One region of the Cellulomonas fimi ATCC 484 genome, then DNA from elsewhere that is predicted to be linked to it. Evidence: riboswitches for the same ligand, from Rfam matches in the RefSeq annotation. Region 1 holds a riboswitch; the other holds the start of a gene.
The links. Region 1 has a riboswitch for cyclic di-GMP ahead of CELF_RS10570 (PKD domain-containing protein). Riboswitches for the same ligand answer to the same signal wherever they lie in the genome.
Positions count from the first base shown of each region.

Region 2: linked by a shared signal. The riboswitch ahead of CELF_RS11490 (BldC family transcriptional regulator) and the one ahead of CELF_RS10570 (PKD domain-containing protein) in region 1 are both predicted to bind cyclic di-GMP.

Region 1 covers NC_015514.1:2,314,701-2,318,092, forward strand. Annotated here, with positions in the region: gene CELF_RS10560 (YqjF family protein) at 1-383, shown strand, start outside; gene CELF_RS10565 (hypothetical protein) at 393-1,331, shown strand; cyclic di-GMP riboswitch class I at 1,435-1,509, shown strand; gene CELF_RS10570 (PKD domain-containing protein) at 1,525-3,392, shown strand, end outside.
Region 2 covers NC_015514.1:2,512,944-2,516,335, forward strand. Annotated here, with positions in the region: gene CELF_RS11480 (YhgE/Pip domain-containing protein) at 1-483, shown strand, start outside; gene CELF_RS11485 (TetR/AcrR family transcriptional regulator) at 511-1,041, shown strand; gene CELF_RS11490 (BldC family transcriptional regulator) at 1,179-1,403, opposite strand; cyclic di-GMP riboswitch class I at 1,420-1,494, opposite strand; gene CELF_RS11495 (DUF1206 domain-containing protein) at 1,572-2,378, opposite strand; tRNA gene CELF_RS11500 (tRNA-Ile) at 2,497-2,570, shown strand; gene CELF_RS11505 (hypothetical protein) at 2,662-3,171, shown strand; tRNA gene CELF_RS11510 (tRNA-Asn) at 3,253-3,325, shown strand.

The sequences.
Region 1 (3,392 bases):
TCCGCACGACCGGCGCGGTCGAGTACGCGGCCGCCACGGACCGGGGGCGACGGCTGCGCGTGGTCGTCGAGCCGGGCGACGCGGTCCGGTTCCCCGACGCGTGGTCCGACGCGGTGACCGGCCGCTGGAACGCCTTCACCCGACGCGCGGGGACGCTGTGGCGGGTCCCCGTCGAGCACGCGCCCTGGCCGCTGCACGACGCCGCCGCGCCACGTCTGCGGACCGACCTGCTGGAGGCCTGCGGGCTGCCGACCCCGTCCGGCGCGCCCCGGGTGTCGTGGTCGCCCGGCGTGGACGTGCGGGTGGGCGCCCCGCGTCCCGTGGCCCTCGTGCACGTCCCGCACCGACGTGGACGTGCGGCGGCTGTCGGACCCGGTGGCTAGCGTCGGGCCATGGACGCGACGGCGTGGCTCCTCGACGGTGACCCGGCGATCCGGTGGCAGGTCCTGCGCGACCTGACCGACGCACCCGCCGACGCGGTCGCGGCCGAGCGGGCGCGTGTCGAGCACGAGGGGTGGGGCGCCGCGCTGCTCGCCGCGCAGGACCCCGACGGCCGGTGGGCGGGCGGTGCCTGCTTCCCCGCCGGGTACGCGGGCGACGAGCCGGGCCAGCCCTGGACGGCGACCATGCACGTCCTGCAGACGCTGATCCTGCTGGGGCTGGACCCCGGATCGGCGTCCGCGCGGCGCACCGCGGCGCTCGTCGCCGAGAGCTGCCGGTGGGAGCACGACGGCCAGCGCTACTTCGACGGCGAGGTCGAGCCGTGCATCAACGGGCGGACGATCGAGGCCGGCGTGTGGGCCGGGGTGGACGTGCGTCCCCTCGTGGAACGCGTGCTCGACGAGCAGCTCGCCGACGGCGGCTGGAACTGCGAGGCGGAGCTCGGCTCGGTCCGCTCCTCCTTCGACACGACGATGTGCGTGCTGGACGGCCTGCTCGCCGTCGAACGGGCGCACGGCGACCCGACGGTGCGGGCGGCGCGGCTGCGCGGGCTGGAGTACCTGCTGGAGCGGCGGCTGTTCCGCCGCGCCAGCACCGGGCAGGTCGTGGACCCGGCATACCTCGAGCTCGCGTTCCCGTACTACTGGCACTACGACGTGCTGCGCGCGCTCGACCACGTCCGGGCCGCGGGCGACCCGCCGGACCCCCGGATGACGGAGGCCGTCGAGCTCGTGCGCAGCCGGCGCCGGGCCGACGGCCGCTGGGCGCTCGACCGCGTGCACCCGGGTCGGGTCCACCTCGAGATCGAGGGTCCCGTGGGTGCGCCGAGCCGGTGGAGCACGCTGCGGGCGATGCGCGTCCTGCGGTGGTGGGACGCGGCCTCAGCCTGACGCCGGCGGGCCGGTCGCCGCCGGGTGAAACCGCGGGTGACACGTCCCCTCGGCGGCCCCTCGACCCTTGTCGGCGCGGCAGCGGCGTTCGTAGCCTCGAGAGGTCAGACAAGGGCACACCCGTCGCGAGGCGGGGCCGCAAAGCCACGGGACCCACGCGGTCAGCCGGGCTGCCGACCAGGGGGCCTTCCACATGCACGCCATGCACTGGCGCGCGCCCGCGCGCACGCTCGTCCGCACCCGCACCCGCACCCACACCCGCACCCGAATCCGCACCGGCGCCGGCACGGGGCGCAGCCGAACCGCCCACGCGACCCCGCGGCCCCGTCGCGCGGGCCGGGTTGGGCTCGTCGCGCTGCTGCTCGCCACCACGGCGGTGCTCGTCCCGCTCGTCCCCGCGCCCGCGGCGGCGGCAGAGCCGGACCTCGCGCCGTCCGGCCTGCTGTTCGGTGCCTACGTCGCGCAGCGCTCGGCACCGAGCGTCGAGGCGGCCACCGCGGCGTTCGAGGAGCGGGTCGGCCGTCGCCTCGAGCTGCACCGCTGGTACAGCCGCTGGGACGAGACGATGCCGCCATCCGGGCTGCGCGCGTCGGTCGCCGCGGGACGCACGCCGGTCCTGTCGATCGAGCCGCGCACGCTCGCGGGCACCCGGCTGTCCTGGGCGTCCGTCGCACGCGGGGACCACGACGCACGCATCCGGGCGCAGGCCACGGGCGTCGCGTCGCTCGGCGTCCCCGTGCTGCTCGCGTTCCACCACGAGCCCGAGCTCGCGGGCACGCACGGCACCCCCGCCGAGTTCCGCGCGGCGTGGCGGCGCTACGTCGAGGTCTTCCGGGCAGCGGGCGTCACGAACGTGCTGTGGACGTGGATCGTGACGCCCACGGTGCTCGGCGGCACGACGGGTCCCACGGCGACCGACCTGTACCCGGGCGACGACGTCGTCGACCGCGTGGGGCTCGACGCCTACAACTGGGCGGGCTGCGCACCGGGAGTGCCGACCGCGTGGCGCTCGATGGCGACGATCGCGGGACCGGCCCGCGACTTCGCCCGCGCGCACGGCAAGCCGCTGCTCCTCGCGGAGTGGGGCTCGGTCGAGGACGCGGCGGACCCGGGCCGCAAGGCGGCGTGGCTGCGCGAGTCGCTCGCGACGCTCGCGTCGTGGCCCGAGGTCGAGGGCGCGCTGTACTTCCACCAGCACGGCACGTGCCCGTGGTGGACGGACTCCACGGCGACGACGGCGGCCGCGTTCACCGAGATCGCGAACTCCCCCACCGCGCACGGGCGCACGAGCGCGTGGCTGCGCGCCTCCACGGTGCTCGGCGGTGCACCCCTCGCCGTCGCGTTCGACGCGTCCCGCAGCGCGGGCGCCGGCACGGCGACCGGCAGCGGCGTGACGACGTGGCGGCTCGACCCCGGCGACGGCACGCCACCCACGACCGGCACGGGCACACCACCGGCCGTCCTGGCGCACACGTACCGGACGGCCGGCACGTTCCGGGCGCGGCTCGACGTCACCGACGCCGCGGGCGGCACGGCCACGGACCAGCGGACGGTGACGGTGGCCGCGGCGCCCACGCTCGAAGTCGCCGCGCGCGCCGTGACCACGACCGGTGCCGAGCTCGTCGCGTGGGTCGACCCGGACGGGCTGACCGGCATGGTCCGGTTCGAGTGGGGCACGTCCACGGCCTACGGCGCGACCGCCACCGCGTCCGTGCCTGCCGTGACCTACGCGGCGACCACGCCCGTCGTCGCCACCGGCCTCGCGCCGTCGACCACGTACGCGGTGCGGGTCACGGCGGCCACGGCGGCCGGCACCACGACCCGCAGCACGACCTTCAGCACCGCGGGCGCGCCGACGACGTCCACCACGTGGGCGTCGGGCACCGCGCGCACGTCCACCACGCTCGGCGCCACCGTGAACCCGCGTCTCGCCGCCACGAGCGCCTGGTTCGAGTGGGGTCCCACGGCGGCGCTCGGCGCGGGGACGGCTCCCGTCGCGCTGTCCGCCGTCGGGTACGACACGACCCTCACGACCGCCGTGGCAGGACTCGCCCCCGGCAC
Region 2 (3,392 bases), 200 kb from region 1:
GCGGCGCTCGCCGGGTTCGCTCCCGCGTTCGTCATGGGTGTCGCGCAGGTCGTCGCCCTGCTCACCGTGCTGCGCGTCGGGCTCGGCCTCACGCCCAGCCACCCGCTCGGGGCGCTCGCGTTCACCGTGCTCGTCGTCGCCGCGTTCCTCGCGCTGCAGCAGATGCTCCTCGCACTGCTCGGCACGGCTGCCGGTCGTGTCGCGACGCTCGCGCTCCTCGTGCTCCAGCTCGCGTCGGCGGGCGGGACCTACCCCGTCGAGACGTCGCCCGCGTTCTTCCGGGCCCTGCACCCGCTGCTGCCCATGAGCTACGGAGTCGACGGGCTGCGCGCACTGCTCACGGGCAACCCCGACGGCCGGCTGTGGACGGCGGTGGCGTACCTCGTCACGCTGCTCGTGGGCTCGCTCGCGGTGACGTCGTGGCGCGCCGGGCGCATGCGCACGTGGACGCTGTCGCGCCTGCACCCCGCGCTGACCCTCTGACGACCGCCGACCTGAGAGGCTGCCCCCATGCGGAGCACCGAGACCCGGCAGCGCATCGTCGACGCCTCCCTCGCCCTCGTCGCCGACCGCGGGTACTCCGCGACGTCCGTCGACGAGATCGCCGCCGCGGCGGGCGTCGCGAAGGGGTCGGTCTTCTACAACTTCGGCTCGAAGGCGGAGCTGTTCGAGGCGATCCTCGGCGAGGGCGTGCAGCACCTCACCGCGACCCTGCAGGGAGCGGCCGCGGGGGCGCACGGGCGGGAGGCCGTCGAGGCCCTGGTCACCGAGCTGCTCACGCAGGTGCGCGACCACCCGGACTTCGCGAAGGTCATGGTCGCCACGGGCCGGCGCTGGCAGGACTCGATCCGCTCGCTGCGGGACGACGCGATGGGCGTGTTCGCGGCGGCGGTGCGGGACGCGTGGCCCGAGCGCGACCCGTCGCTGACCGCGGCGGCGCTGTTCGGGGCGACGGTCGTGGCCGGGCTGGAGTGGCTCGTGTTCCAGCCGGGTCGCTCGCTCGACGAGGTGCGCGAGGCGGTGCTCAGCACCGTCCGCTGAGCCGGCGGGACCCTGTGCAGCCGCCGCCCGTGCGCGCGCCGAGCGACCGCGTCGTCCGGACACGCGGAACGCGGGCGGCGACTGGTGTCACCGCCCGCGTCCGGGGTCGTGCAGGTCGCGGCAGGAGCCGCGGAGGGTCACTCGCCCGCGCGCTGCGAGGGGACGCCCTGGAGGAGCTGACGCACCTCGGACTCGTGGAACCGGCGGTGCCCGCCGAGCGTGCGGACCGCCGAGAGCTTGCCTGCCTGGGCCCAGCGCGTGACCGTCTTCGGGTCCACGCGGAACAGGACGGCGACCTCACCCGGCGTCAGAAGGGCGCCCTGCGAGAGCGGGGCGTCGGTGGCGGGGGTGGTCACGGCCATGATGGATCTCCTGTCGTTCGGTAGCTCGGCTGACCTCGTGGGTCCCGTGGCTTTGCGTCCCCACCTTGCGGCGGGTTTGCCGTTGTCGCTGACATCCAGAACTATGACCGTTTCCGAGCGGTTAGTCAAGAAACTCCGCACCTCCCGGACGCGGCGAACGGGTGAATGTCAGAGCCTGCCGAAGCGGGCCCGGGCAAACGCATACCCCCCGTAGGCCACAAGTCCCAGAGCGACGAGCCCGAGCAGCACGGGACCGCCAGGCTGGCTTCGGAGCGTGTGCAACGCCTGGTCAAGGCCACCGGCGGCTGCGGGGTCCGCCTTGACGGCCGCGACGACGAACAGGACGCCGACGATCCCGAGGGCGATGCCCTTGAGGACGTAGCCCCAGACCCCCAGCCGCTCGACGACGCGCCCGGCGGTGCCCGAAGGAAGTCGGTGCAGGTCAGACAGGAATTTCTTCCTCGCACCCTTTACCACGTGGTAAGCCCCGACCCCGACGACGGCCACCCCGGCGAGGCCCACGAGCAGCCGTCCGCCCGTCGCGGACATGAGGCGCGCCGTCAGGTCCGCGGCCTGCTGCTCGCTCGACGAGCCGCCGCCGCGCGCGAACCCCAACGCCGCCGCCGCCAGCGCGAGGTACACCACGGCCCGCCCGGCGGCCTTCGCACGCCACGCGCCGCCCGCGCCGCCCGGCAGGTCGCCCCGCATCGTCGGCGGCACGCCGCGGACGGCCTTGACGACCTCCCACAGGCCGAGGGCGGCGAGCCCCAGGACGAACAGCCACAGCAGCGCGCTGCCGAACGGCGTCGACGCCACCGTCGCGAACGCCCCCGACTGGTCGGCCTGCTGCGAGCTGCTGCCGAACGCCACCTGGAGCGCCAGCACGCCGATGAGGACGTGCAGCACCCCGCTCACCGCGTACCCCGTGCGCGCCGCGAGCTCCCAGCCCTGCCCGGCGTTCGTCGTCGTGGTCATGCCGTCACCACCCGATCTCCCCCCGGTCGACCCGTCGCGTCGGATCGTGGCAGCGAACACCCGCCCGCGCGACCGGAGAGCGGGTGAGGACCCGTGCCGTACCCTGGGCGAGCCTTCGGGGGCAGTAGCTCAGCCGGTCAGAGCAGCGGACTCATAATCCGTGGGTCGTGGGTTCAAGCCCCACCTGCCCCACCCGGACCGCCCAGGACCACGGTCGGGGGGCGCACCCGCGGGCGTGCCCCGCACGGTCCGGAGCGGTCGTGCACGCGGGTACCGTGGCCCGGTGCCTCTCCTCCGTCGACGCCGGCTTCCCGCGCCCGAACGCGCCCTGCTCGACCTGCGCCCCGGGGACAAGGTCCTCGTCGAGGCGCACCTCACGGACGGTCGGTGGGCGGTCGCCACACGACGGGCGGTGCACCTGCTGGAGGAGGGGCAGGTCGTGCGGGTGCCGTGGAGCGACGTCGACCGCGGCTCGCTCGACCCCACGACACGCGTGCTGACCGTGACGTGGGTGTGGGGCGGCACGTCGCGGCTGCCGTTCGCGCAGGACGGAGCCTCGGTCGCGTTCACCCAGACGTTCCGCGAGCGCGTGCAGCAGTCCGTCGTGCACGCCGTCCCCGTCACCGTGCCGGGCGGCGCCCGGGTGCGGCTCGCGCTGCGGCGCGACGAGGAGGGCGAGATCTTCACGCAGGTGCTGGGCGACGGGACCGTGGACGTCGAGGACCCCGCCGTGTCGGCGGCGCTCGACGTCGCCGAGGCAGAGGCACGCGACGCGGCGGGGCTGCCCCGCTGACGACCGCCCGCGCGCATCCCCCGCGCCCGGTGGGTGGTCCGGAGCACCCCCGCGTGGCTGCTAGAGTTCTTGCCGCAACGATCCCTCGTAGCTCAATTGGCAGAGCATCCGACTGTTAATCGGACGGTTACTGGTTCGAGTCCAGTCGAGGGAGCTTCACCTGGAGGCCTCTGACCAGCGTCACCCGCTGATCGGAGGCCTTCGTCGTCTCCGCGACCGTC